DNA from 2 places in the Streptomyces sp. NPDC044002 genome. Region 2 is predicted to be linked to the other one. Evidence: predicted binding sites of a transcription regulator. Region 2 holds the regulator's gene; the other holds the start of a gene.
What was found. The regulator HrcA, encoded in region 2, represses chaperone genes, less so after heat shock. The targets are predictions, from matches to a motif close to TTNGCACTCNGNNNNNCNGAGTGCNAA.
Positions count from the first base shown of each region.

Region 1: the regulator HrcA is predicted to act here: its motif matches at 8,268-8,294, upstream of groES (co-chaperone GroES).

Region 1 is NZ_JBWKEZ010000017.1:144-14,811, reverse strand. Features, by position in the region: gene AC07A6_RS15295 (RNA polymerase sigma-70 factor) at 1-817, opposite strand, end outside; gene AC07A6_RS15290 (NAD(P)/FAD-dependent oxidoreductase) at 997-2,055, shown strand; gene AC07A6_RS15285 (ArsR/SmtB family transcription factor) at 2,078-2,386, opposite strand; gene AC07A6_RS15280 (putative quinol monooxygenase) at 2,492-2,800, shown strand; gene AC07A6_RS15275 (YciI family protein) at 2,865-3,158, shown strand; gene AC07A6_RS15270 (FtsW/RodA/SpoVE family cell cycle protein) at 3,288-4,697, opposite strand; gene AC07A6_RS15265 (LCP family protein) at 4,685-5,947, opposite strand; gene AC07A6_RS15260 (sensor histidine kinase) at 6,003-7,448, opposite strand; gene AC07A6_RS15255 (response regulator transcription factor) at 7,459-8,139, opposite strand; gene groES (co-chaperone GroES) at 8,438-8,746, shown strand; gene groL (chaperonin GroEL) at 8,858-10,486, shown strand; gene AC07A6_RS15240 (ester cyclase) at 10,638-11,330, opposite strand; gene AC07A6_RS15235 (SDR family NAD(P)-dependent oxidoreductase) at 11,416-12,189, opposite strand; gene AC07A6_RS15230 (LysR family transcriptional regulator) at 12,363-13,259, shown strand; gene AC07A6_RS15225 (WhiB family transcriptional regulator) at 13,384-13,710, opposite strand; gene AC07A6_RS15220 (response regulator transcription factor) at 14,090-14,668, shown strand, end outside.
Region 2 is NZ_JBWKEZ010000016.1:81,596-96,263, forward strand. Features, by position in the region: partial or broken gene AC07A6_RS14965 (ComEC/Rec2 family competence protein) at 1-1,204, shown strand, start outside; gene AC07A6_RS14970 (YceI family protein) at 1,326-2,207, shown strand; gene AC07A6_RS14975 (hypothetical protein) at 2,222-2,464, opposite strand; gene holA (DNA polymerase III subunit delta) at 2,526-3,521, shown strand; gene rpsT (30S ribosomal protein S20) at 3,868-4,128, opposite strand; gene lepA (translation elongation factor 4) at 4,339-6,204, shown strand; gene AC07A6_RS14995 (AMP-dependent synthetase/ligase) at 6,394-8,286, shown strand; gene hemW (radical SAM family heme chaperone HemW) at 8,503-9,735, shown strand; gene AC07A6_RS15005 (Uma2 family endonuclease) at 9,836-10,414, shown strand; gene AC07A6_RS15010 (DUF3097 domain-containing protein) at 10,392-11,201, opposite strand; gene AC07A6_RS15015 (MBL fold metallo-hydrolase) at 11,230-11,961, opposite strand; gene hrcA (heat-inducible transcriptional repressor HrcA) at 12,122-13,138, shown strand; gene dnaJ (molecular chaperone DnaJ) at 13,139-14,278, shown strand; gene AC07A6_RS15030 (nitronate monooxygenase) at 14,447-14,668, shown strand, end outside.

The DNA of each region.
Region 1 (14,668 bases), on a different contig from region 2:
CGTCGTCGATCCGCAGTGCCACGACCATCTCGACCTCGCCGTCGATCCGCATCAGGAGCGCCGGGTGGCCGTTGACCCGGGTCGGCTCCGCGGTCATCAGCGGGCCGAAGGCGGCGACGCCGGCCGCCAGCAGGCGGGCCACCTTCTCGGCGCCCACGACCGGTCGCGGCATGGCCTGCTTGATGCCGCCGCCGTCGCTGAGGGCGACGACGTCCGGTGCGAGGAGGTCGACCAGGCCCTGGAGGTCGCCCGTCTCCAGTGCCCGACGGAAGGCGTCGAGGGCGGCGCGGGTCTCGGTCGCGGAGACGACTCCGCGCGGCCGGCGCGCGGCGACGTGCGACCGTGCCCGGTGGGCGATCTGGCGGACCGCCGCCGGGCTCTTCTCCACGGCCTCCGCGATCTCCTCGTACCCCAGGTCGAACACCTCGCGCAGGACGAACACCGCCCGCTCGGTCGGCGTCAGCGTCTCCAGGACCAGCATCATCGCCATCGAGACGCTGTCGGCCAGCTCGACGTCCTCGGCCACGTCCGGCGCGGTCAGCAGCGGTTCCGGCAGCCAGGGGCCCACGTAGGTCTCCTTGCGCCGGCTCAGCGCGCGCAGCCGGCCGAGGGACTGCCGGGTCGCGATCCGGACCAGGTACGCGCGCGGCTCCCGCACCGTTTCGAGGTCGACCCCCGCCCAGCGCAGCCAGGTCTCCTGGAGGACGTCCTCCGCGTCCGCGGCCGAGCCGAGCATTTCGTAGGCGACGGTGAACAGCAGCTTGCGGTGGCTGACGAACGCCTCGGTGGCGGGGTCGGGACGGCCGTCCTCGTTCATGTGCGGTCTCCTGGTTCCTTCGTGCGTGGCCATGTCGCGCATACGACGCCGAATCCCGCTGCTTTGTGACAGCCCCCGCGGCTCCCGTCCTGTGACGCGCGACACGTGCGGCTCCCTGTCACAAGCGCGGCCCGGCCGGCATCTCATGTCCGACCAGTCGCGTTGACGAGGAGGACGACATGAAGGTCGTGGTGGTGGGCGCCGGCTACGCGGGGATGCTCGCGGCGAACCGGATCGCCAAGAAGGTGAAGGGCGCGGAGGTCACGGTGGTCAACCCGCGCGCCGATTTCGTGGAACGCGTACGGCTCCACCAGCAGGTCGCCGGGACCGCCGCCACGGCGACGCCCCTCGCGTCGATGCTGCGCCCCGGGATCACCGTCCGGGTCGCCACCGTCGAGAAGGTGGGCGACGGGCACGTCACCCTGGCGGGCGGGGAGAGGCTCGACTTCGACCACGCGTTCCTGGCCGTCGGCAGCACGGTCCGGGCCATGGCCGGAACCGTCCCGGTCGGGACCTGGGAGGGCGCGGAACAGGCCCGCGCGGAGCTCGGTGCCCTGCCCGCGGGCAGCACGGTCACCGTGATCGGCGGCGGCGCGACCGGCATCGAGACGGCGGCCGAGGTGGCTGAGGCCCGGCCCGACCTGCGCGTACGGATCATCGGCCCGTCGGTCGCCGACGGCTTCTCCGACCGGGCGCGGACCAAGGCCCGCACCGGACTTGAGCGCCTGGGGGTCGAGGTGGTGGACGACACCGTCACGGAGGCCGCCGGCGGAGTCGTGCACCTGCGCTCCGGGGCGGTGGCCGCCTCCGACCTGACCCTGTGGGCGATCGTGTCCGACGTACCCGACCTGGCCGCGCGCAGCGGCCTCACGGTCGACGCGCGCGGGCGGGCGCTCGTGGACGAGTGCCTGCGCAGCGTCGACGACGGACGGATCTTCGTCGTGGGCGACTGCGCGGCGGTGCCCGGCGCCCGCTTCGCCTGCGCTCTCGCCGGCCCGCAGGCCGCCCACGCCGCCGACACCCTGGTCCGCCTGACCGGCGGCCGGGAGCCCGAACCGTACGCACTGCGGTACGTGGCCCGGGCCGTCACGCTCGGACGCAAGGGCGCGGTGGCCCAGTTCACCCGCCGCGACGACACCCTGCGCCGCGCCTGCCTCACCGGACGCACCGCCGTGGTGGTCAAGGAGCTGGCCTCGCGGGGAGGCAAGTACGGCGCCCGCACGGGTACCGGGGGGTGAACGCCCCGGCCGGGGGGGGGCGCTACTCGGCCGTCAGGATGGCTAGGAGTCCGGGGAAGCGGGCCTCGATGTCGGCTCGACGCAGGCCTGCCATCCGGCTATTGCCCCGGTCGACCTGGTGGATCAGGCCGGCCTCCCGCAGGGTGCGGAAGTGGTGGGTGACCGTCGCCTTGGAGACCGGCAGGGAGAAGGAGGCGCAGGTGCGCGCCGTGCCTTCCGGGGCAACGGCCAGCTCGCGCACCACACGGCGGCGCAGGGGATCGGCGAGCGCGGACAGCACCCTGCCGAGCTCGATCTCTTCGACGGTCGGGTGACCCTCGTCGTCGGGCATGATGGCGGCCTCCTCCCTCAGGTATGGATTGGATCTTACCTCCGGCGGCTGCTAGCGTCCGATAGGTACGAACTCGATCGTACCTATCTGTGGGGGAGAACCTTGATGGACCAGCTCGTCTCGCTCGTCGGCATCGCCCGCTCCAAGCCGGAACGCGCCCAGGAGGTCATGGAGCTCCTGCTCTCCTTCGTGGAGCCCACCCGGAAGGAACCGGGCTGCCTGGAGTACCACTTCCACGAGGACAAGGAGGAGCCCGGTGTCTTCGTGTTCTACGAGGTGTGGCGCACCCAGGCCGACCTGGACGCCCACCTGGCGCTCCCGCACATGCAGGACTTCTGGGAGCGTCGAATGGACTACCTGACCACCGATGTGGAACTCCGCTTCGTGAACATGCGCAGCCCTTACGGCCATTAGGGCCTGTCCTCCGCCTCGTGGAATCGGGTCGCAGAAGCCCTGGGCTTCCCCTTACGGTTCGGACATGTTTGTTGTCACGGTGAGCTACACGGTTCCGCTGGATGAAGTCGACCCGTGGCGACCGGCCCACGGCGAGTGGCTGAACGACCTCATTTCACGCCGTCTGCTGCTGGTGGCCGGACGGCAGGTGCCTTTGGTCGGCGGTGTCTACCTTGCCCCTCGGATGCCCAGGGAAGACCTTGACGGCCTTCTCGCCGGTGATCCGTATGCCGTCAACGGCGTCGCGACACATACGGTCGTGGAGTTCACGCCGTTGCTGGTCGCGGACGGTCTGGAGGAGCTCAAGTCTCTGGAGTGAGCCCGGGTCCCGGATCGGGACTGGACGGGCCTGGATGCCCGGCGGGGGGGGGACCCCCCCCCCCCCCCCCCCCCCCCCCCCCCCCCCCCCCCCCCCCCCCCCCCCCCCCCCCCGCACCGCGAGCCCCCCTCAGCGGACCCCCGCCCCCGCCGTCACCACCGGGGTGATCGTCGTTTCCGCCGGGCCCATCGCGTCGGCTTCGCGTTGGCGTTCCGCGCTGTCGCTGATGCGCAGCAGCAGGGCGATCATGATCCAGTTGGCCAGCAGTGACGAGCCGCCCTTCGCCAGGAAGGGGAGGGCCTTGCCCGTCAGGGGGATCAGGCCCGTCACGCCGCCCGCGACCACGAAGACCTGGAGGGCCAGGGCCGCCGCGAGGCCCACCGCCAGCAGCTTGCCGAACGGGTCCCGCGCGGCCAGCGCCATGCGCAGGCCCCGCTGTACGAGCAGGGCGTAGATGATCAGTACGGCCATGACCCCGGCCAGGCCGAGCTCCTCGCCCACCGTCGTCAGGATGAAGTCGCTGCGCCCCGCGAACTTGATCAGCTCCGGGTGCCCCATCCCGAGGCCGGTGCCCGAGACGCCGCCGGTGCCGAAGCTGAACAGCGCCTGGGCGGACTGCTCCGAGTCGAGGCCCTTCGGGGGGTTCGGCGAGTACACGGCCAGGGGGTTCAGCCAGGCGGCGACGCGGCCCTTGACGTGGGGTTCCGTCGAGCCGACCACGAACGCGCCCACGGCCGCCATCAGCAGGCCGCACACGATCCAGCTGGTGCGCTCGGTGGCCACGTACAGCATCACCACGAAGACACCGAAGAAGATCAGCGAGGTGCCGAGGTCGCGCTCGAAGACGAGCACGAGCAGCGAGATGATCCACACCGTGATGATCGGCCCGAGCTGCCGCATCGGCGGCAGTCGCATGCCCAGGAACTTCCGCCCGGTCAGGGCCAGGGAGTCGCGGTGGATGACCAGGTAGCCCGCGAAGAAGACCGCGATCATGATCTTCACGAACTCGCCGGGCTGGAGCGAGAAGCCGAAGAGGATGATCCAGCGCTTGGCGCCGTACGTGTCCGCGCCGAAGAACGCCGGCGCGATCAGCAGCACCAGCGCGACGGCCATCGTGATGTAGATGAAGCGCTGGAGCAGCCGGTGGTCGCGCAGCAGCGCCACCACCAGGATGCAGGCGGCGACGCCGACCACCGTCCACATCAGCTGGTCGGGCGCGTTGGCCGTGGAGTTCCACCGCTCGATGTAGCCCTGGTCGAGCCGGTGGATGAGCACCAGCCCCAGCCCGGTGAGCAGCATCGCGAGCGGGAAGATCAGCGGGTCCGCGTACGCCGCGAACCGGCGGATGCCCAGGTGCCCCACCAGGGACAGCAGCGTCATGCTGATGACGAAGCTGGTGAGGTGCTGCGGCAGCTCGCCGTTCATGGCCAGCCCGGCGCTGACGTGGCCGAAGACGGCGATGCCGATGACCAGGAGCAGCAGCAGCGCTTCGGTGCGACGGCGGGCGCCCGCCACCGTCAGGGGCCTCAGTCCACGCACGGGATACCGCCGCCGTCGATCGCACCCTTCTCGGGCTGGGGCGGAGGCGGGGCGGATGACGGGGGAGACGCAGGGGAAGACGGGGAGGAAGAGGGAGGAGAGGGAGAAGAGGACGGCGCGGCGTCCGGGGCGCCCGGGGTCGTCGCAGTGGTCGACCGGGGACCGATCTGCTCGGCAATGAGGCGCTTTATCTTCATATCATCTACGACGTTGATGTCCTCCCCATGGTTCCTTCCGAAGCCCTCGATGGGGAGTGTCGTGAACCGCACTTTCCCCCCGGACAGGTTCTTCGCCTGCTTCACGAACGACAGCAGGTCCCACCCCGCGTCCGTCACGACGTCCTCTTTCGCCGTGTCGATCAGCTTGAGCAGCTTCACCGGGTCCGTGAAGGTCCCGGCCGAGTTCAGCTTCTGCGTCGCACCCGCGAGGAAGGCCTGCTGCCGCTTCGTCCGGTCCAGGTCGCCCATCTCCAGCCCGTGCCGCTGCCGTACGAAAGCCAGGGCCTGTCGGCCGTTCAGGGTCTGCCGGCCCGCCGGGAAGTCGGCGCCCGAGTACGAGTCCTTCACCGGCTTCTTCAGGCACACCGGTACGCCGCCCAGCGCGTCCGCGAGGTGGTAGAAGCCGGCCAGGTTCAGCTCGGCGAAGTGATCGACCGGGACGCCCAGGAAGTTCCGCACCGTCTCGATCTGCGCCCGGCGCCCCGCCTCGCGCCCCTCCCGCTCCAGCCGGCGCCGGTCCTGCACGCCGTCCCGGGACAGCTGCTCCTCCTTGGCGGCCTTCGCCAGCCCGTACGCCTTCTTGATCTTGTCCTTGCCGTTGCCCTTGTCCTGATGGCCGGGGCCCTGTCCGCCGGCTATCTGCACGAAGTCGTCGCGCGGTATCGAGAACGCCTTCGCCTCGCTGCCGTCGCCCGGTACGTGCAGCAGGATCAGGGTGTTCGCGTTGTAGCCGCCGATGTCCGAGCTCCCCGCGTGCAGCTTGTCGAGGACCTCCTCGGGCAGCGGGTCGCCGTTCTGGTCGCGCCGGCTGTCCAGGCCCATGAGCAGGATGTTCACATCGCCGTGCGCCGACTTCGCGGCGCCGTCCAGGGCCTTGGAGCTGGCGATTCCGGACGCGAGGTCGTGGTAGACGTACCAGGCGCCGCCGCCCGCCATCACCGTCAGCGCGCAGCCCGTGATCAGCAGTGTGCGTGCGAGCCGTCGGCGCCGTGAGAGCCTGCGGTGGCCGGTCTTCCTCCGTTGAGCGCTCATGCCGCTCGATCCTGGCGCAGCGGCGCTGAAGGAATCCTGAAACCTGAAGGCCCCCTCAGCGGCCGTCCCGCCCGGACGGCAGCCACAGCTCCAGCAGCGCGCCCCGGCCGCCCGGCGCGCCGAGCGCGCGTACGCCGCCCCCGTGGGCCCGCGCGATCTCCCGGGCGATGGCCAGGCCCAGGCCGGTGCCGCCGCTGGCCCGGCCCCGGTCCGCGTCGAGGCGTACGAACCGCTCGAAGACCCGGTCGCGGTCCGCCTCCGGGATCCCCGGGCCGTCGTCGGCCACTTCCAGCACCGCCCGCCCGTCCCGCGCGGCCGCCCGCACCACGACCCCGGCGTCCGCGTACCGCAGGGCGTTGTCCACCAGGTTGGCCAGGGCCCGCTCCAGCCGCGCCGGGTCCCCGTACGCCGGCACCGGCGCGGGCGCCTCCAGCCGCAGCGGCACCCGGGGCGCGGGCCGCCGCGCCGCGTCCTCGGCCGCCAGCAGTGCGAGGTCCACCGGCTCGGGGCGGGGCGCGGGCCCGCCGTCGAGGCGGGCCAGGAGCAGCAGGTCGGCGGCGATCCGCTGGAGCCGCTCGGTGTCGGCCAGCGCGGCGGCGACCGACGCCCGGTCGGGCCGCTCCATGGCGAGGGCCACCTCCAGCCGGGAGCGGACGGCGGCGAGCGGGTTGCGCAGCTCGTGCGAGGCGTCGGCGGTGAACTGGCGCTGCCGGGCGTCGGAGCGCTCCAGTCGGTCGAGGGTGTCGTTGACGGTCCGGGCCAGCTGGGCGATCTCGTCGCCGCCGCCGGGGTCGGGGACGCGCCGGTCGAGCTCGCTCGCGGTGACGGCGGCGAGCCCGGTGCGGATCGCGGTGACGGGGCGCAGCGCGCGGCCGGTGGCCCACCAGGCCAGGGCCGCCGCGAAGGCGGTCAGCGGGGGAGCGCCGGCGAGGAGGCCGGTGGCGATGGCGCGGGTGGCGTCGTCGACGTCGCCGAGCACGGTCACCGCGTAGACGGTGTGCGGATCGTGCGCGCCGGGCGGGCCGGGGGCCTCGACGGCGACGACCACGCGCCGCTGCGCGCCGGGGTGCGCGGGCGGCAGTACGGCCGAGCGGGAGTCCTGGCCGGGGCCGGGTCGCAGTCCGTCGAGGCGCGGGGGGTCCTTGGGCGTTCCGGCGGCGGTGCTGGCGACGTCGCGGCCGTGGGCGTCGCGTACGAGGACCAGGTCGACCCCGCCGTCGGGCGCGGGCAGCCGGCCGCCGGGCGGGAGGGTCCGGGTGTCGAGCTGGGCGGCGACCTTCCGCGCGGCGAGCTCGGTGCGGCCGGTGGTGTTGTCGAGGAGGTTGCTGCGCATGAGGCTGTGGAGCCACAGCCCGCCGGTGGTGAGGACCGCGGCCATCGCGAGGGCGGCGGCGAGGGCGGTCCGCGCGCGCAGGTTGCCCACGAGGGGGCCGCGCCGGCTCCCGCCGCTCCCGCTCCCGCCGCGCCGGCTCCCGCCGTCCGCCCCGGGCCCCTCACCCACCCCAGGCCCCTCACCCACCGTCGGGAGCCATGCGGTAGCCGGTGCCGTGGACGGTGAGGATGGAGCGGCGGCCGAAGGGGGCGTCGATCTTCTTGCGCAGGGAGGAGACGTAGACCTCGACGATGTTCGGGTCGATGCCGTGCGGGGCGTCCCAGACCTCGTCGAGGACGTCCTGCTTGGCGACGGCCCGGCCGGGGCGCCGCATCAGGCAGGCGAGGACGCCGACTTCGCGGGCGGTGAGTTCGATGTCGCGGCTCCCGCGGCGGCAGCGGCGGTCGAGCGGGTCGAGGAAGAGGTCCCCCGCCCGGAGCTCGGTGGGTTCGGGGGCGGCGGCGCGGCGGGCGAGGGCGCGCAGCCGGGCGGCGAGCACCAGGAAGGAGAAGGGCTTGGTGAGGTAGTCGTCGGCGCCGGCGTCGAGCCCTTCGGCCTCGTCGTGCTCGCCGTCCCGGGCGGTCAGCATCAGGACGGGGGTGGGGTCGCCGTGGGACCGCATCCGGGCGCATATCTCGGCGCCGCCGGGGCCGGGGAGCATCAGGTCGAGCAGGACGGCGTCGTACGGTCCGCCGGTGAGGGCCAGTTCGAGGCCGCGGTGGCCGTCGTGGGCGAGCTCGACCTGGTGGCCCTCGGCGGACAGGCCCTGGCGGAGGGATTCGGCCAGGTTCTCTTCGTCTTCGACCACGAGGATGCGCACGCCCCAAGCCTCACATACCGGGCAGTGGCTCCTCGGGCCCCGGGGCGCCGCGGTCCGGTTCCCGGCCGGTCGGGGTTCAGCCGAACGGGGGGTTCGGCGGCCGGAATGCGTGGAACCAGCGGACCGTGTTGGCACTCCGCTTGACCGAGTGCTAATCGCCGGAATAGTGTCACACCTGGCACTCGCCCCCGGTGAGTGCCAACACAGCGACAGGCTGGTCCGGCACCCGCGACGACGGATCGACCTGGTCGCCACCTCAGACAGTTAACCCCGGATCTCCGAAGGGGGAGGTCGGATCGTGACGACCGCCAGCTCCAAGGTTGCCATCAAGCCGCTTGAGGACCGCATCGTGGTCCAGCCGCTCGACGCCGAGCAGACCACGGCCTCCGGCCTGGTCATCCCGGACACCGCGAAGGAGAAGCCCCAGGAGGGCGTCGTCCTCGCGGTCGGCCCGGGCCGCTTCGAGGACGGCCAGCGTCTCCCGCTGGACGTCACCGTCGGCGACATCGTGCTGTACAGCAAGTACGGCGGCACCGAAGTGAAGTACAGCGGCGAGGAGTACCTCGTCCTCTCGGCCCGCGACGTGCTCGCGATCGTCGAGAAGTAATTCGCTTCAAGAAGTTTGCTTGAGCTGCGCCCCTGGTCACCCCGCTGATTGCCGGGCGGCGAGGGGCGCGGTTCGTTAAACCCGAGTTTTCGAGAGGGCTGAACCGCTCCCATGGCGAAGATCCTGAAGTTCGACGAGGACGCCCGTCGCGCCCTCGAGCGCGGCGTCAACAAGCTTGCCGACACGGTCAAGGTGACGATCGGCCCCAAGGGCCGCAACGTCGTCATCGACAAGAAGTTCGGCGCCCCCACCATCACCAACGACGGTGTCACCATCGCCCGCGAGGTCGAGCTGGACGACCCGTACGAGAACCTCGGCGCGCAGCTGGTGAAGGAGGTGGCGACCAAGACCAACGACATCGCGGGTGACGGCACCACCACCGCCACCGTGCTGGCCCAGGCGCTCGTCCGCGAGGGTCTGCGCAACGTCGCCGCCGGCGCCTCCCCGGCCGCCCTGAAGAAGGGCATCGACGCCGCGGTCAAGGCCGTGTCCGAGGACCTCCTCGCGACCGCCCGCCCGATCGAGGACAAGTCGGACATCGCCGCCGTGGCCGCGCTCTCCGCGCAGGACTCGCAGGTCGGCGAGCTCATCGCCGAGGCGATGGACAAGGTCGGCAAGGACGGTGTCATCACCGTCGAGGAGTCCAACGCCTTCGGCCTGGAGCTCGAGTTCACCGAGGGCATGGCCTTCGACAAGGGCTACCTGTCCCCCTACATGGTCACCGACCAGGAGCGTATGGAGGCCGTCCTCGACGACCCGTACATCCTGATCAACCAGGGCAAGATCTCCTCCATCCAGGACCTCCTGCCGCTGCTGGAGAAGGTCATCCAGGCGGGTGGCTCCAAGCCGCTGCTGATCATCGCCGAGGACGTCGAGGGCGAGGCCCTCTCCACCCTCGTCGTCAACAAGATCCGCGGCACCTTCAACGCGGTGGCCGTCAAGGCCCCGGGCTTCGGTGACCGCCGCAAGGCGATGCTGCAGGACATGGCCACCCTCACCGGTGCCACCGTCATCGCCGAGGAGGTCGGCCTCAAGCTCGACCAGGCCGGTCTGGACGTCCTCGGTTCCGCGCGCCGCGTGACCATCTCCAAGGACGACACGACCATCGTCGACGGTGGCGGCAACGCCGCTGACGTCGCGGGCCGCGTCAACCAGATCAAGGCCGAGATCGAGGCCACGGACTCCGACTGGGACCGCGAGAAGCTGCAGGAGCGCCTGGCGAAGCTCGCCGGCGGCGTCTGCGTCATCAAGGTCGGCGCCGCCACCGAGGTGGAGCTCAAGGAGAAGAAGCACCGCCTTGAGGACGCCATCTCCGCGACCCGCGCCGCGGTCGAGGAGGGCATCGTCTCCGGCGGTGGCTCCGCGCTCGTCCACGCCGTCAAGGTCCTGGAGGGCAACCTCGGCCTGACCGGCGACGAGGGCACCGGCGTCTCCGTGGTCCGCCGCGCCGCCGTCGAGCCGCTGCGCTGGATCGCCGAGAACGCGGGCCTCGAGGGCTACGTCATCACCTCGAAGGTCGCCGAGCTCGACAAGGGCCAGGGCTTCAACGCCGCCACCGGCGAGTACGGCGACCTGGTCAAGGCCGGCGTCATCGACCCGGTCAAGGTCACCCGCTCCGCCCTGGAGAACGCCGCCTCCATCGCCTCCCTGCTGCTCACGACCGAGACCCTGGTCGTCGAGAAGCCGGCGGAGGAGGAGGCCGAGGCCGGTCACGGCCACGGTCACGGCCACAGCCACTGACGCTGACGCGTCCGCGCGCTTCGACGAGAAGGCCCCCGCCCCGCCGTTCACACGGTGGGGCGGGGGCCTTCCCGCTTTCCGGGGCCGTTCCGGGGTCGTTCCGGGGTCGTCCGGGGCCGTCCGGCGCCGTCCGGGGTCGCCTGAGCGGGCGTCACTCCATCATGCCCAGCTGCCGCATCACGGCCATGGCGTCGTAGTGCCACCAGCCTTCCTTGATCTTGCCGTCCTGACATCGGAAGACCGTGGTGCCGGTCATCGTGCAGGTCTTGCCGGTGGGGGCGACGCCCATGAACTCGCCCTTGTGCGTGCCGGTCCAGGTCCACAGGGTGGTGACGTAGTCGTCCTGTGCCATCTGGGCGTCACGGGTGAAGGTGAAGTCGAAGGCGGCGCGCCACATCTCGGTGTCCTCGCGGATCGCGGCGTAGCCGTGCTTGTCCTCGGGGTTGGAGATGTCGTGGTCGTGGTAGTCCGGGGCGAAGATCTCCTCGATGACGGACATGTCGCCCTTCATCGCGATGTCGTCGTACATCCGGTTCACCATCAGGGTGTTGAGGTGCTCGTCGCGGACCGTGTCGAGGTTGGTGAACGTCGGCATGCCGTCGCACAAGGCCGTCATCTCGTGGAACATTCGGTCCGTCTCGGGGAGGTTGGAGTTCTTCATGGCCTCCTCGTACGAAGGGAACTCGACGAAGTTCACGTAGTGGTCCGTCTGGTCGCGGTCCTTGCCCACGACGCTGTGGGTGACGGTGCGCTTGCCCTGGCTCTGGGCGACGTACTTGTCCAGCAGATCGTTCATCGCCTCGGGCTGGTGAGTCCTGTAATCAACCAGTTGTACGAATGTCATGGTGGGCTCCCGTGCTGGCCCCGTGCTGGATGGGACGTGTCCAGTTTAAGGAGGATTCACCCGTTCAGCCCGATCTACCGGCGGGTCACTGGGGCCCGTACTTGCGGCCCGTACGGGAGGAGACCCCGCCGAGCAGCCCGCGCGGCGTCAGCTTCACCACGCCCATCAACGCCTTGTAGCGCGGGTCCGGGATCGACACGGTCTTGCCGCGCGCCAGGTCGGCGAGCGCGGCGGCCACCAGCTTGTCCGCGTCGAGCCACAGCCAGCCCGGGATGTTGTCCGTGCCCATGCCGGCCCGCTGGTGGAACTCGGTCCGCACGAAGCCGGGGCACAGGGCCATCAGGCGGACCCCGGAACCGCCGAGGTCCCGCGCCGCGCCCTGGGTGAACTGCACGACCCAGGCCTTGCTGGCGCCGTAGGTGCCGCGCGGCACGAAGGCGGCGACCGAGGCCACGTTCACCACCCCGCCGCGCCCGCGCGAGCGCATCGACTCCGTCGCCGCGGAGGTCAGCCGCAGCACCGCCTCGATGTGCACCTTCAGCATCGTCAGCTCGTCGGCCATGGAGACTTCCAGGTAGCGGCCCTTGTTGCCGAAGCCCGCGTTGTTGACGAGCAGGTCCACCGGGTGCGTGCGGTCGCCGAGGCGGGTCTCGACGGCCTTGATGCCCTCCTCGGTGGAGAGGTCGGCGGCCAGCACCTCGGCCTCGATGCCGTGCCGGTCGTGCAGCTCGGTCGCCTGTTCGGCGAGCCGCTCGGTGTCACGGGCCACCAGTACGAGGTTGTGGCCCTGGGAGGCCAGCCGGCGGGCGAAGGCGGCGCCGATGCCCGCCGTGGATCCAGTGATCAGCGCAGTCGTCATGTGCGCAAAATAGCCGCCCGCGCCGACCGGCGGGCTTCCGCGGGCACGCGCGTGCGATCCCGTGTTCCCCGGGGCCCGCGGAACACCCGCGCGGGCCGCCCGCCCGGAGCCTCCTCCCAAAGCTGCGGCTGGGGGATTGGCGCCGCGGTCAAAGCCGGTCTTATGCTCGAAGGGTGATCGAGGCACGCCACCTCCGGATCCTGCGCGCTGTCGCCGGGACCGGTTCCTTCTCCGCCGCCGCCCGCGAGCTCGGCTGCACCCAACCCGCCGTCTCCCAGCAGATGAAGGCCCTGGAGCAGTCGGCCGGGACCCCGCTGCTGGTGCGCGCCGGCCGCGAGATGCGGCTGACCCAGGCCGGTGAGGCCCTGGTGCGGCACGCCGCCGGGATCCTGGCCGGGCTGACGGCGGCCGAGGAGGAGGTCGCGGCCATCGCCGGGCTGCGGGCGGGCCGGGTCCGGCTCGTCTCCTTCCCCAGCGGCAGCTCCACGCTGGTGCCCACCGCGCTCGCGGCGATGCGCGCCGAGCACCCGGGTACGCGCATCTCCCTGGTGGAGGCGGAGCCCCCGCGGTCGGTGGAGATGCTGCGCGAGGGCGACTGCGACGTGGCGCTGGCCTTCCGCTACGCCGGGGCGTCGGCCGTGGCCGAGTGGGACGACCTGGTGGCCACCCCGCTGCTGACCGACCGGCTCGTCGGGCTGGTGCCCGAGGGGCACCGGCTGGCGGGCGCCGGCCGGGTGGGCATGGCGGAGCTGGCCGACGAGCCTTGGATCGCGGGCTGTCCGCGCTGCCGCCGGCACCTGGTGGAGGTGTGCGAGGGGGCGGGCTTCACCCCGCGGATCGACTTCGCCACCGACGACTACCCCGCAGTGGTCGGGCTGGTCGGGGCGGGGCTGGGGGTGGCGGTGCTGCCGGAGCTGGCGGTGGAGTCCGTACGGGCGAAGGGCGTGAGCACCCTGGCCGTGGAGCCGGCCGTGGAGCGGGAGGTCGTGGCGCTGACGCTGCCCGACCTGGCGCGCGTGCCGGCGGTGGCGGCGACCCTGGGTGAGCTGGTGCGGGCCGCCGCCCGCTGACCGTACGGGGGGCGTACGGCCGGACGGGTGACGGCCCGGCTCCGAGCCGCGGCGCCGCGCCCGGGGTGTGGCCGGGGGCGCGGCGGGGGTGCGGGCGGATGTGAGGGAACGTTCCTTCTGGCGGTCAGTGCGGCGGGACGGGGCCGATCGCGCTGGAGGCGGGGATCAGCCGGTGTCGTGCGCGGCCCATCAGTTCCTCGCGTTCGTCCTCGGTGAGCCCTCCCCAGACCCCGTAGGGCTCTCGGACGGCGAGTGCGTGCGCGGCGCATTCCGAACGCACCGGGCAGCGCATGCAGACCTCTTTAGCCGAGGCCTCGCGCGCACTCCTGGCCGCGCCCCGCTCGCCTTCCGGGTGGAAGAAGAGGGAGCTGTCGACTCCGCGGCAGGCGGCCAGCAGCTGCCAGTCCCACAGGTCGGCGTTCGGTCCGGGGAGGCGGGAGAAATCTGCCATTGGTAGTCCTCTTGGTGCCGGGTACTACGCGGATACGGTCCATGTCTCCACACCTACTGTCGTAGTAGATGTAAATATGACTCATTGGGACCCTAGCCTCAGACACATGGCAAACGGAAGGAAAGCCGCCAAATAGGGCATAGCTCCAGATGGAGGACAGTCGGCGCGTGGCTCCGGCGCGGTGATCGGTTCCTCACGTAGAGTGCCGAAGGTGTCCGTCCGACCCGTAACTCTTTCGAGTGACCATCGTTGAGAGAGCGAGTGCGGTTGAAACGAGAGGTTCCCGGACAGGTGTCCGAGGGCATCGACCGCACAGGTGACGATACGTACCAGCCTGGAGGCTCAAGGTGACGCGCATCAGCAGCTGCGGAGGGCGGTCATGACTTCCGTCCTCGTCTGCGACGACTCCCCGCTTGCCCGAGAGGCGCTCCGTCGCGCGGTTGCCACCGTGCCCGGCGTCGAGCGTGTGACGACGGCTGCCAACGGCGAGGAAGTCCTCCGCCGCTGGGGCGCCGACCGCTCCGACCTGATTCTGATGGATGTACGGATGCCCGGCCTGGGCGGTGTCGAGACGGTCCGCCGGCTCCTGTCCGCCGACCCGGGTGCCCGCATCATCATGCTGACGGTCGCCGAGGACCTGGACGGGGTGGCCCTCGCGGTCGCCGCCGGCGCCCGCGGCTACCTGCACAAGGACGCCTCGCGCGCCGAGCTGCGGGCCACGGTCACCCAGGCGCTCGCCGACCCCACCTGGCGACTGGCCCCGCGCCGGCTCCGCTCGGCCGAGATGGGGGCCGCCCCCACCCTGACCGCGCGCGAGATCCAGGTGCTGGAGGGCATGAGCCACGGCCGGTCCAACGCGGAGATCGGGCGCGAGCTCTTCCTCTCCGAGGACACGGTCAAGACGCACGCCCGCAGGCTGTTCAAGAAGCTCGGCGCCTCGGACCGGGCGCACGCCGTG
Region 2 (14,668 bases):
CGACGCCCTGGGGGCGGCCCTTGCGGCCCAGGCCGTGTGCGCGCCGGTGGTGGCGGTGCTCTCCGCCCGGGTGAGCCTGGTCGCCGTGCCGTGCAACCTGCTGGCGGAGCTGGCGGCCGGTCCCGCCACCGTGCTCGGCTTCGCGGTCCTCGCCGCGGCCCCGCTGTGCATGCCCGTGGCGGAGCTGCTCGCGCGGTGCGCGGGGGTGCCCGCCGGGTGGATCGCCGCCGTGGCGCGGGGCGGGGCCCGGCTGCCGGGGGCGGAGCTGCCCTGGCCGGGCGGGCTCGCGGGCGGGCTGCTGCTGGCCGCGGTCACGGCGGCGGCGGTGGGGTTCGGGGCCCGGTGCGGGCGGCGGCGGGGGGCCTGCGCCGCCGTGGCCGTGCTGCTGCTGATCGCGGTGCTGCGGCCGCCGCAGCTGATCCGTACCGTCACCGGCTGGCCGCCGCCGGACTGGAGCTACGTCCAGTGCGCCGTGGGCCAGGGCGATGCCGGCGTGCTGGCCGCCGGTCCCGGTACGGCCGTCGTGGTCGACGCCGGGCCCGAGCCGGGCCCGGTGGACGACTGCCTGCGCGCCCTCGGCGTGAGCCGGATCCCGCTGCTCCTGCTGACGCACTTTCACGCCGACCACGTGGGAGGGGTTCCGGGGGTGCTGCGGGGCCGGTCCGTGGGTGTGATCGAAACCACCGTGCTGGAGGAGCCGCCCGCGCAGGCGGCCGCGGTCCGCCGGGCGGCGGCGCGGGCCGGGGTGCCCGTGGTGCCCGCGGCGCCGGGGGAGCGGAGGCGGACCGGCCCGCTGGAGTGGGAGGTGCTGTGGCCCTCGGCGACGGCCCCGCCGCCGGACGGGCCCAACGACGCCAGCGTCGCCCTGCTGGTGCGTACCGCGGGCCTGGTGCTCCTGCTGCTCGGAGACCTCGAACCGCCGTCCCAGGAAGCACTTCTGAGGGAGCATCCGGAACTGGGGCCGGTGGACGTGCTCAAGGTCGCCCACCACGGATCGGCGCACCAGGACCCGGGCCTCCAGGACCGGATCCGGCCACGGCTGGCGATCGTCCCCGTCGGTGCCGGCAACCGCTACGGGCATCCCGCCCCGGGCACGATCGCGCAGCTCAGGGCCCATGGAACGGCCGTGTTGCGCACCGATGAGGACGGCTCCGTGGCGGTCTCCGGAAGCGGTGCGAGGATGCGTGCGTTTCCGGCCGGACGGCGTCCGAAAGCGCGCGGTCATACCGGGCGCGACCATTCTGTTTGCCCACAACCCGACAGCATGATCGAATGCGTCTTCGCCAGAACGGTCCAAGTCCACACAGCACGGGGGTGCACTAGCCATGTTCGGTCGCCGACGGGGGATGGAGACGACCAGCGGTGCCGCTTCGACCACATCCGCGACGCTCACACTGCCGCACACGGCGCGGCTGTTGAGCTGCCGGGTGCTCGACACGGTCCACCAGCCCATCCGACAGGCCAAGTTCGAGGTAACCGACCCGATCGGCCGACGGGTCGTCAGCGGGGAGACGGACCCGTACGGGGGGTTCACCGCGGCCGTGCCGGAGGGCGAGTACCGGCTCTCCGTCACCGCCGAGGGCTACGCGCCCTTCCACGGGGCGACGCTGGTGGGGGACCCGGCGCAGCCCGGCACGGCGGAGATCATCCTGGACTCGGTGGAGCCGCCGCTGCTGCCGCAGCCCGGGCACTGGGAGCTCGACCCGACGCACTCGTCGATCGCCTTCACCGCCCGGCACATGGGCTTCGCCCGGATCCACGGCCGGTTCACGACCTTCGCCGGCGCGGTGCGGATCGCCGAGCGCATGGAGGACTCCTCCATGCACGTGATCATCGACACGACCAGCATCGACACCGGGATGCGCAGGCGGGACGACCACCTGAGGTCGGCGGACTTCCTGGACGCGGCCCGGCACCCGCGGGTGGAGTTCTACAGCGAGCGGTTCATCCACCGCAGCGGCAGCCGCTGGGCCGTGGCGGGCGCCCTCACCCTGCACGGGGTCAGCCGCTCGGTCACCCTCGACACCCAGTACCTGGGTCACGGCACGGGCCTGGAGGGCGAGCCGCGTGCCGCCTGCCGCGCCACGGCCGAGCTGAACCGCGGGGACTTCGCGCTGAACTGGCAGTCGGTGCTGGCGCAGGGGATCGCGGCGATCGGGCCGAGCGTGGAAGTGGAGCTGGACGTGCAGATCGTGCACAAGGCGTAGGCGCGGGCGCGGCCCTACGGGGCTTCCAGCCAGCCCTCGTACTCGGCGGCGAGTTCGTCCAGCGAGGTGGCGTCGAGGCGCTCCTGGGGGTCCTCGACGACCACCAGCCACTGGGCGTCCTCGGCGTCGTCCTCGCCGGCGAGGGCGTCGCGCACCAGCTGGGGCTCCTCCGGGAGGCCGAAGCGGTCGACGACCTCCTGGGCCACCTCCTCGGCGGCGTCGCGGTCGGGCAGGACCAGTACATGTCGCACGTTCACCCGACCATTCTCGGGCACCGGGCGAGGGGTGCTGTCAGTGCGGCGTGGGATGCTGGGGGCGATGGCCACCAGGAAGAACCCCACCGACGATCTGCTCGCCCCGATCACCCTCGCGGTGGGGCAGGAGGACCTGCTGCTCGACCGCGCCGTACGGGACGTGGTGACGGCGGCCCGCGCGGCCGACGCCGACACCGACGTACGGGACCTCACCTCCGACCAGCTCCAGCCCGGCACGCTGGCGGAGCTGACCAGCCCCTCGCTGTTCTCCGAACGCAAGGTCCTGATCGTGCGGAACGCGCAGGACCTGGGGGCGGACACGGTGAAGGAGCTCAAGGCCTACCTCGCCGATCCGTACGAGGAGATCGCCCTCGTCCTGCTGCACGCGGGCGGGGTCAAGGGCAAGGGCGTGCTGGACGCGGCGCGCAAGGCGGGTGCCCGCGAGGTCGCCTGCCCGAAGATGACGAAGGCGGCGGACCGGCTGTCGTTCGTCCGCGGGGAGTTCCGGACCCTGGGGCGCTCGGCGACCCCCGAGGCGTGCCAGACGCTGGTGGACGCGATCGGCAGCGACCTGCGCGAGCTGGCGAGCGCGGCGGCGCAGCTGTGCGCGGACGTCGAGGGCACCATCGACGAGGCCGTGGTCGGCCGCTACTACACGGGCCGGGCGGAGGCGTCCAGCTTCACGGTCGCCGACCGGGCGGTCGAGGGCCGGGCCGCGGAGGCCCTCGAAGCCCTCCGCTGGTCCCTGGCGACCGGTGTGGCACCCGTTCTGATCACCAGCGCGCTGGCGCAGGCCGTCCGTGCCATCGGCAAGCTCGCCTCCGCCCCGCGCGGGGCCCGTCCGGGCGACCTCGCCCGGGACCTCGGCATGCCGCCGTGGAAGATCGACCGGGTCCGGCAGCAGATGCGGGGCTGGTCGGCGGACGGGGTCGCGGACGCGCTCCGTGCGGTGGCGCTGGCCGACGCGGGGGTCAAGGGCGGCGGGGACGACCCGGAGTACGCGCTGGAGAAGGCCGTGGTGGCCGTGGCCCGCGCCGCCAGGGCCTCGCGGGGGCGTTAGCCGCTGCGCTGCCGCTTGGGTGCGGGTGCGGGTGCGCGGGGCTGCGGGGGCCGCTGCGCGGGACTGTCCCCTACCCGCCCTTCACCCGTTCTCTGGGGGCTCCGCCCCCAGACCCCCGCGCCTCAAACGCCGGCGGGGCTGGAGGGTGCTGGCGGGGCTGGATTTGGCGGGCCTACGCGAAAGCCCCGGTTCCTCCCTGGGGAAGGGGGGAACCGGGGCCTTCGGTCACTGCTGTGTGCGCCGCACCCGCGTGGCGAACGCAGGCCGCGTGCGGCGCGGGGTGCCGGTCAGGAGCGGATGAGAGGGCCCGCTTGGTCCGTCCCGGCGATCACATCGAGTGCGGAACTCAGATGGCGGCAACCTTGGAGGCCAGCGCCGACTTCTTGTTGGCGGCGGCGTTCTTGTGGATGACACCCTTCGAGACGGCCTTGTCCAGCTTCTTGGAAGCCAGGCGGGCCGCAGCGGTGGCCTTCTCCGCGTCGCCCGCGAGGATCGCCTCGTTGGCCTTGCGGATGAAGGTGCGCAGCTCGGACTTGACCGACTTGTTGCGAAGGCGAGCCTTCTCGTTGGTCTTGTTCCGCTTGATCTGGGACTTGATGTTCGCCACGAAAGAGCCTTTTCAGGTTCAGAGTTTTTTCGGATTCGTGTCACGTCTGCTGAGAGGGCATGCGAGACACAGCCACCCAGACTACCAGGCGCGCTTCGAGCGGCCCAAACCGAGCGCATCCCCGCGTCCATGGGACCATGGGAGTCTGCGTACAAGTCTGCCTACCGATCCGACAGCAGATCCGACAGCGACCGAGAATCAGGACACTGCGTGCCCGCCATCCCCAGCCACGTGCCCGAGCCGAGCCGTACCGACCCGGCGCTGATCCGTAATTTCTGCATCATCGCGCACATCGACCACGGCAAGTCGACCCTCGCCGACCGGATGCTCCAGCTCACCGGCGTCGTCGACCAGCGGCAGATGCGCGCCCAGTACCTCGACCGCATGGACATCGAGCGTGAGCGCGGCATCACGATCAAGTCGCAGGCGGTCCGCCTGCCCTGGAGCCCCACCGAGGGCGCGGGCACGGGCACCACGCACATCCTGAACATGATCGACACCCCCGGGCACGTCGACTTCACCTACGAGGTCTCGCGCTCCCTCGCCGCGTGCGAGGGCACGATCCTGCTGGTGGACGCCGCCCAGGGCATCGAGGCCCAGACCCTCGCCAACCTGTACCTGGCGATGGAGAACGACCTCGCGATCGTCCCGGTCCTGAACAAGATCGACCTGCCGGCCGCCCAGCCGGAGAAGTTCGCCGAGGAGCTGGCGAACCTGGTCGGCTGCCAGCCCGAGGACGTCCTGCGGGTCTCCGCGAAGACCGGCCTCGGCGTGGACGCCCTGCTCAACAAGGTCGTCGAGACCGTCCCGGCCCCGGTCGGCGTCAAGGACGCCCCGGCCCGCGCGATGATCTTCGACTCGGTCTACGACTCCTACCGGGGCGTCGTCACGTACGTCCGTGTGGTCGACGGCACGCTCAACAAGCGCGAGCGCATCCGGATGATGTCCACGAACGCCACGCACGAGCTGCTGGAGATCGGCACCAACTCCCCGGAGATGCTGCCGGCCGACGGCCTCTCCGTCGGCGAGGTGGGCTACCTGATCACCGGTGTGAAGGACGTCCGCCAGTCCAAGGTCGGCGACACCATCACCCAGCAGACGGGCGGCGCCACCGAGTCCCTCGGCGGCTACAAGGACCCGAAGCCGATGGTCTTCTCGGGCCTGTACCCGCTCGACGGCTCGGACTACCCGGAGCTGCGCGAGGCGCTGGACAAGCTCCAGCTCAACGACGCCGCGCTCGTCTACGAGCCCGAGACCTCGGCGGCGCTCGGCTTCGGCTTCCGCGTCGGCTTCCTCGGCCTGCTGCACCTGGACGTGGTCCGCGAGCGCCTGGAGCGCGAGTTCGGCCTCGACCTGATCGCCACCGCGCCCAACGTGGTCTACCGGGTCGTGATGGAGGACCGCACCGAGGTCACCGTCACCAACCCGAGCGAGTTCCCCGAAGGCAAGATCAAGGACGTCTTCGAGCCGGTCGTACGGGCCACCGTCCTCGCGCCCACCGAGTTCATCGGCGCGATCATGGAGCTCTGCCAGACCCGCCGCGGCACCCTGCTCGGCATGGACTACCTCTCCGAGGACCGCGTCGAGATCCGCTACACCCTCCCGCTCGCGGAGATCGTCTTCGACTTCTTCGACCAGCTGAAGTCCAAGACCCGCGGCTACGCCTCGCTCGACTACGAGCCCACCGGCGAGCAGGCCTCCAGCCTGGTCAAGGTCGACATCCTGCTGCACGGCGACAAGGTCGACGCCTTCTCCGCCGTCTGCCACAAGGACGCCGCCTACGCCTACGGCGTGCGCCTGGTCGCCAAGCTGCGCGAGCTCATCCCGCGACAGGCCTTCGAGGTGCCCATCCAGGCCGCCGTCGGCTCCCGCGTCATCGCCCGCGAGACCATTCGCGCCATCCGCAAGGACGTCCTCGCCAAGTGCTACGGCGGTGACATCTCCCGTAAGCGGAAGCTGCTGGAGAAGCAGAAGGAAGGCAAGAAGCGGATGAAGATGGTCGGCTCCGTGGAGGTCCCGCAGGAGGCCTTCATCGCGGTCCTGTCCAGCGACGAGTCCGGCGGCAAGAAGAAGTAGCGCCGTATGCGAAAGAGGCCCCCGAGCGTAGGCTCGGGGGCCTCTTTCGTTATGAATCGGCCGCCGGTTGGCCCTTACGCGCCAGCCTGAGGCCCCCTACTCTGAGCATTGGTTACTCGCCAGTTACAAGCCCGTAGTCATGCCCTAGCCAGCCCGAGCAGGCCCTGCCGCGTGGTCCGGAGGACGTCCGTGAGCGACACACAGACCTTGATCGAGAACCGTCCGCCCACCGTGGCGGCCCTCTTCCTTGACCGCGTCGCCGCCACGCCGAACGCGGAGGCCTACCGCTTCCCCGTGGCCGCGGCCGGCCGCGAGGGTGGTCCCGACGACTGGAAGTCGCTCAGCTGGGGGCAGGCCGCCGACCGGGTCTTCGCCATCGCCGCCGGACTGATCTCCCTCGGCCTGCACTCCGAGCAGCGCGTCGCGCTCGCCTCCAACACCCGCGTCGAGTGGATCCTCTGCGACCTCGGCGTCATGTGCGCGGGCGGCGCGGTGACCACGATCTACCCCAGCACCAACGCAGAGGAGTCCTCCTTCATCCTCTCGGACTCCGAGAGCCGGGTGCTGATCGCCGAGGACGCCAAGCAGCTGGCCAAGGCCCGCGAGCGCCGCGCCGACCTCCCCGACCTCGCCCACGTGGTGGTACTGGAGGCGGCCGACGCCGTGCCCGCCGAGGGCGACCCGGAGGGCTGGGTGCTCTCCCTCGCCGAGCTGGAGGAGCGCGGCAAGGAGCACCTCGCCAAGCACCCCGCGGCGGTCAAGGACCGGATCGCGGCCATCACCCCCGACCAGCTCGCCACCCTCATCTACACCTCCGGCACCACCGGCCGCCCCAAGGGCGTACGCCTGCCGCACGACAACTGGTCGTACATGGCCAAGGCCACCGTGGCCACCGGCATGATCCACTCGGACGACGTCCAGTACCTGTGGCTGCCGCTCGCCCACGTCTTCGGCAAGGTGCTCACCTCCGGCCAGATCGAGGTCGGCCACGTCACCGCCGTCGACGGCCGCATCGACAAGATCATCGAGAACCTGCCGGTCGTCCAGCCCACCTACATGGCGGCCGTCCCGCGCATCTTCGAGAAGGTCTACAACGGCGTGGCCGCCAAGGCCCGGGCCGGCGGCGGGGCCAAGTACAAGATCTTCCAGTGGTCGGTGGGCGTCGCCCGCGAGTACGCCAAGGTCACCCAGGACAACTACCGCCGCACCGGCCGGGCCACCGCCCCCTTCGCGCTCTCCGCCAAGCACAAGGTCGCCGACACGCTCGTCTACTCCAAGCTCCGAGAGGCCTTCGGCGGCCGCCTGCGCGCCGCCGTGTCCGGCGCCTCCGCCCTGGCCCCCGAGATCGGCTACTTCTTCTCCGGCGCGGGCATCCACATCCTGGAGGGCTACGGCCTCACCGAGTCCAGCGCGGCCTCCTTCGTCAACCCCGGCGAGGCCTACCGCACCGGCACGGTCGGCAAGCCGCTCCCCGGCACCGAGGTCCGCATCGCCGACGACGGCGAGGTCATGCTGCGCGGCCCCGGCATCATGCAGGGCTACCACGGCCAGCCCGAGAAGACCGCCGAGGTCCTCGAAAGCGACGGCTGGCTGCACACCGGTGACATCGGCGAGCTCTCCCCGGACGGCTACCTGCGCATCACCGACCGCAAGAAGGACCTGATCAAGACCTCCGGCGGCAAGTACGTCGCCCCGGCGGAGATCGAGGGCCAGTTCAAGGCGATCTGCCCGTACGTGTCGACCATCGTCGTCCACGGCGCCGACCGGAACTTCTGCTCCGCCCTCATCGCCCTCGACGAGCCCGCCATCCTCGGCTGGGCCGCCGAGAACGGCCTGGAAGGCAAGACGTACGGCCAGGTCCTCGCCGCGGCCGAGACCAACCGGCTGGTCGAGACCTACATCCAGACCCTCAACGAGGGCCTCCAGCGCTGGCAGACGATCAAGAAGTTCCGGATCCTGCCGCGCGACCTCGACGTCGAGCACGGCGACCTCACCCCCAGCCTCAAGCTGAAGCGGCCGGTCGTCGAGCGTGAGTTCAAGCACCTCATCGAGGAGATGTACGAGGGCTCCCGCGAGGCCTGACGCCCCGCGGCGGGCCGGACGGGGCGGGGCGGCGCGGCCGCCCCGCAGGCCCCGCGGCCGGGCCCCGCACGAGCCGTGCGCGGCGACGCGGGCGGTGTCCGGTCGCGCGGCCGGGGCCCGGGGGCCGGGTCCTGCGCGCCCACGTCCGCCGTACGCGGCCCCGCGCCCGTCCCGGCGCGGGCCGCCGGGCCACGGCGAGTGCGGGACAATGGCGGCATGCCTTCCGCACTGCCCGATGGTGACCCCATGCCCGAAGACGGCTCGCTGCCGTCGCACGCCCTGGAGGGCGCCGGGGAGCGGCCGCTCGGGTTCTACCTGCACGTCCCGTACTGCGCCACCCGCTGCGGGTACTGCGACTTCAACACCTACACCGCCACCGAGCTGCGCGGCACCGGCGGCGTCCTCGCCTCCCGGGAGAACTACGCCGACACCCTGATCGACGAGGTCCGCCTCGCCCGCAAGGTGCTCGGCGACGACCCGCGCGCCGTGCGGACCGTCTTCGTCGGCGGCGGCACGCCCACGCTGCTGCCCGCCGGGGACCTCGTACGCATGCTCGCGGCGATCCGCGACGAGTTCGGGCTCGCCGAGGACGCCGAGGTCACCACCGAGGCCAACCCGGAGTCCGTGAACCCCGAGTACCTGGCCGAGCTGCGCGCCGGCGGCTTCAACCGGATCTCCTTCGGCATGCAGAGCGCGAAGCAGCACGTCCTGAAGGTCCTCGACCGCACCCACACACCCGGCCGCCCCGAGGCCTGCGTGGCCGAGGCGCGCGCGGCGGGCTTCGAGCACGTCAACCTCGACCTGATCTACGGCACCCCCGGCGAGTCCGACGACGACTGGCGGGCCTCCCTGGAGGCCGCGCTCGGCGCCGGCCCCGACCACATCAGCGCGTACGCCCTGATCGTCGAGGAGGGCACCCAGCTGGCCCGCCGGATCCGCCGCGGCGAGGTCCCGATGACCGACGACGATGTCCACGCCGACCGGTACCTGATCGCCGACCAGGTCATGGCCGAGGCCGGGTACTCCTGGTACGAGGTCTCGAACTGGGCCACCACCGAGGCCGGCCGCTGCCTGCACAACGAGCTGTACTGGCGCGGCGCCGACTGGTGGGGCGCGGGCCCCGGAGCCCACTCCCACGTCGGCGGGGTCCGCTGGTGGAACGTGAAGCACCCCGGCGCCTACGCGGCCGCCCTCGCGGAGGGCCGCTCCCCGGGCGCGGGCCGCGAGCTGCTGTCGGCGGAGGACCGCCGCGTGGAGCGCATCCTGCTGGAGCTCCGCCTGGTCGACGGCGTCCCGCTGTCCCTGCTGGCCCCCGCGGGCCTGGCGGCCTCCCGCCGCGCCCTCGCCGACGGCCTGCTGGAGGCGGCCCCGTACGAGGCCGGACAGGCGGTCCTGACCCTGCGCGGGCGGCTGCTGGCGGACGCGGTGGTGCGGGACCTGGTGGACTGATCCCCCGGGCGGGTGAATCCCCCCGTAACTGGGCGCTTCCTGCCTACGCTGTCCGTAGCCTGCCAGCAACGGCACGCGGCTGATGTGGAGGACCACGGAGATGACCGCTGTGTACGAAGAGATCAACGCCGTGTTCGACGAGCATCCCGAGCTCTTCGGTCACTTCAAGATCGAGCTTCTGCGGGGGGACATCGTGATGATGGCGGGACCCGACGTGGTCCACAACGACATTGTGGAGGCGGTCCAGGATCAGATTCCGCGAGCCAACTGGCGACGGCTGCAGACGCAGGACATTGCGATTCTTGAGGAAACCAGTGAGCCTCAGCCGGATCTGGTTGTGGTGGAGCGAGGCGTGGGTCCGGGGATCGGCCGCTTGATGCCATCTGAGGTGATCACGCTGCTGGTGGAGGTGGTGTCGAAGTCGAGCATCGACCGGGACTACGGCCTCAAACGAGCCCTGTACGCGGCCGGCAGGGTGCCTGCCTATCTGATCATCGACCCGTTCTATGCCGGATGCGTGCTGCTGACCAAGCCGACGGGTGCTGGTGAGGCGGCTGATTACCAGGTGGAGCTCCGAGTACCGTTCGGGCAATCCGTGCCCCTCGATATTCTCGGTATCGAGCTGGACACCACCGAGTTCGGCACCCTGCCCAAGCTCAAGCGGCACCGCCGGCCGTGACGAAGTCGATCAGCTCCTCCACCCGCCCCAGCAGCGTCGGCTCCAGGTCCCGGTAGGACGTCACCCGGGACAGGATGTGCTGCCAGGCGGCCCCCGTGTTCTCCGGCCAGCCCAGCGCCCGGCAGACGCCCGTCTTCCAGTCCTGCCCCCGCGGCACCTCCGGCCACGCCCGGATGCCCAGTGCCGACGGCTTCACCGCCTGCCAGACGTCCACGTACGGGTGGCCCACCACCAGCACGTCCGGCCCCGTCACCGAGGCCGCGATCCGGGACTCCTTCGAGCCCGGTACGAGGTGGTCGACCAGGACGCCCAGACGGGCGTCCGGGCCGGGGGCGAACTCCGCGACCACCGCCGCCAGGTCGTCCACGCCCTCCAGGTACTCCACCACCACGCCCTCGATCCGCAGGTCGTCGCCCCAGACCCGCTCGACCAGCTCGGCGTCGTGCCGCCCCTCCACGTAGATCCGCCCCGCCCGCGCCACCCGCGCCCGCGCCCCCGGGACGGCGATCGAGCCCGAAGCCGTACGGGCCGGCGCGGCGGACCCCCGCGCGGGGCGGGTCAGGGTCACCACCGCGCCGTCCAGCAGGAAGCCGCGCGGCTCCAGCGGGAAGACCCGGCGCTTGCCGAAGCGGTCCTCCAGGGTCACCGTGCCCGCCTCGCAGGCCACCACCGCGCCGCAGAAGTCCGTACCCGCCACCTCGACCACCAGGTCCGGGTCCGCCGGCACCTCCGGCACCGGCTTGGAGCGCTTCCACTGCGGGGTCAGGTCGGGGGAGTACTCACGCATCCGGCCGACACTAGGAGAGCCGGCGCCCTCACGCCCCCGACACGCCGAACCTGGCCGCCAGTGTGTCGCGTTGCGCACGCACGAAGCCCGCGTCCACCAGCGCTCCGTGACCCGGCACGTACACCGCGTCGTCACCGCCCAGCGACAGCAGCCGGTCCAGGGCGGCCGGCCACTGGCCCGGCACCGCGTCCGAGCCGGCCTGGGGCTCGCCCGACTCCTCGACCAGGTCCCCGCAGAACACCGCCTCCCGCTCGCCCGGCACGAAGACCGCCAGGTCGTGCTCGGAGTGCGCGGGCCCCACGTTCGCCAGCAGCACCTGCACCCCGCCCAGCTCCAGCGTCCACTCGCCCGACACCAGGTGCCGGGGCGCCTGGAGCAGGTCCGCCGCCTCCGCGGCCTCCTCCTCCGCCAGACCCATCCGGACCGCGCTCACCCGCACGTCCTCGCGGCCCGTCGGAGTCGACAGCAGCCGCTCCAGGCCGACCGCCCCGAAGAACTCGGCTCCCGCGAAGGCCGCTCCGCCCAGCACGTGGTCGAAATGTCCGTGGGTGAATGCGATATGGGTCACGCGGCGACCCGTGAGCCGCTCCGCCTCGGCGCGCACCTGCGCGCCCTCGCGCACGGACGATCCCGGGTCGATCAGCAGCACCGACTCGTCCCCCACCACCAGTCCCACCGTGCAGTCCCACACCGGTAGCCGTCGCCGGCCGACCCGTCCGGTGACCCTTTCCCAGCCCGCCTCTTCCCAACGTACGTCCATGCGGTGACGCTACCCTGGCGGGCCGCCCTTGCCTGCGGCGTACTACCCGGCCGTACACTGACCGGGGGATCTCTGGCACTCACACGCGCAGAGTGCCAACAAGGCCAGGGCCGGCCCCGACGGCCAGGCAGACGACCGACCGCATCCGGAGGTGTGCGCGATGCTCAGCGAACGCAGACTCGAGGTGCTGCGCGCCATCGTCCAGGACTACGTCGGGACGGAGGAGCCCGTCGGCTCCAAGGCCCTCACCGAGCGCCACAAGCTGGGCGTCTCGCCCGCGACCGTGCGCAACGACATGGCCGTGCTGGAGGAGGAGGGCTACATCGCCCAGCCCCACACCAGCGCCGGCCGGATCCCCACGGACAAGGGCTACCGCCTCTTCGTCGACAAGCTGGCCGGCGTCAAGCCGCTGTCGACGCCCGAGCGCCGGGCCATCCAGAACTTCCTCGACGGCGCCGTCGACCTCGACGACGTGGTCGGCCGCACGGTACGGCTGCTCGCGCAGCTCACCCGGCAGGTCGCCGTCGTCCAGTACCCGTCGCTGACCCGCTCCACCGTGCGGCACGTCGAGCTGCTGTCGCTGGCCCCGGCCCGGCTGATGCTCGTACTGATCACCGACACCGGCCGCGTCGAGCAGCGCCTCGTCGACACCCAGACCCCCTTCGGCGAGAACTCCCTCGCCGACCTGCGGGCGCGTCTGAACAGCAGGGTCGTCGGCCGCCGCTTCACGGACGTGCCGCAGCTGGTGCAGGACCTTCCGGAGTCGTTCGAGATCGACGACCGGGCGACCGTCAAGGCCGTCCTCGCGACCCTTCTCGAAACGCTGGCCGAGGAGGCGGAGGAGCGGCTGATGATCGGCGGCACCGCCAACCTCACCCGCTTCGGACATGACTTTCCCTTGACCATCAGGCCCGTGCTCGAGGCGCTGGAGGAGCACGTCGTGCTCCTGAAGCTGCTGGGCGAGGCCGGTGAGTCGGGAATGGCCGTAAGGATCGGTCACGAGAACGCCTACGAGGGACTCAACTCCACGTCGGTCGTGTCCGTCGGCTACGGTTCGGGCGGCGAAGCAGTCGCCAAACTCGGCGTGGTCGGACCGACCCGCATGGACTACCCCGGAACGATGGGAGCGGTACGCGCAGTGGCACGTTACGTCGGACAGATCCTGGCGGAGTCGTAAGTGGCCACGGACTACTACGCCGTTCTCGGCGTGCGCCGCGACGCATCGCAGGACGAGATCAAGAAGGCCTTCCGCCGCCTCGCCCGTGAACTCCACCCGGACGTGAATCCGGACCCGAAGACGCAGGAGCGCTTCAAGGAGATCAACGCGGCCTACGAGGTCCTCTCGGACCCGCAGAAGAAGCAGGTCTACGACCTCGGCGGCGACCCGCTGTCCTCCTCGGGCGGCGGTGGCGGCGCGGGCGGCTTCGGAGCGGGCGGCTTCGGCAACTTCTCCGACATCATGGACGCCTTCTTCGGCCAGGCCTCGCAGCGCGGCCCGCGCTCGCGGACCCGCCGCGGCCAGGACGCCATGATCCGTCTGGACCTGGAGCTGGACGAGGCCGCCTTCGGCACGACCAAGGACATCCAGGTCGACACCGCCGTCGTCTGCGGCACCTGCTCCGGCGAGGGCGCCGCTCCCGGCACCTCGGCGCAGACCTGTGACATGTGCCGCGGCCGCGGTGAGGTCTCCCAGGTCACCCGGTCCTTCCTGGGCCAGGTCATGACCTCGCGCCCCTGCCCGCAGTGCCAGGGCTTCGGCACCGTGGTCCCGACCCCGTGCCCCGAGTGCGCGGGCGACGGCCGGGTCCGCTCCCGCCGCAGCCTCACCGTCAAGATCCCCGCCGGTGTCGAGAACGGCACCCGGATCCAGCTCGCGGGCGAGGGCGAGGTCGGCCCCGGCGGCGGCCCCGCCGGCGACCTCTACGTGGAGATCCACGAGCTGCCGCACCCGACCTTCCAGCGGCGCGGGGACGACCTGCACTGCACGGTCACCATCCCCATGACGGCCGCGGCCCTGGGCACCAAGTGCCCGCTGGAGACGCTGGACGGCATGGAGGAGATCGACATCCGGCCCGGCACCCAGTCCGGCCAGGCCATCCCGCTGCACGGGCGGGGCGTCACCCACCTGCGCGGCGGCGGCCGCGGCGACCTGATCGTCCACGTCGAGGTCACCACCCCCGGCAAGCTGGACGCCCAGCAGGAGGAGCTGCTGCGCCAGCTCGCGAAGCTGCGCGGCGAGGAGCGGCCGATGGGCCAGTTCGCCCCCGGCCAGCAGGGCCTGTTCAGCCGCCTGAAGGACGCGTTCAACGGGCGCTGAGGCAGGTCCGGAGCACTCGTACGAGCCCGGTCCGGGGTCATCCCGGTCCGGGCTCCGTGCGTTCCGGGACACCGCGCGCGGCGATTCCCGGACACGCCGGGGAAGCGGACTATGCCAGGCGAATGCGACGGTTCGGCCCGGTGGCCCGGACGTGGCACGATGCAGTCCATGTCCTCCGCACCGAACGGTCTCCCCCAGTACCCGATCGTGCAGGCTCCCATGGCGGGCGGCGCCTCCTGCCCGCCGCTCGTCGCCGCCGTGTGCGAGGCCGGCGGCCTCGGATACCTGGCCGGCGGCTACAAGACCGCCGACGGCATGTACCAGGAGATCAAGCAGACGCGCGGCCTCACCCGGCGGCCCTTCGGCGTGAACCTCTTCATGCCGCAGACC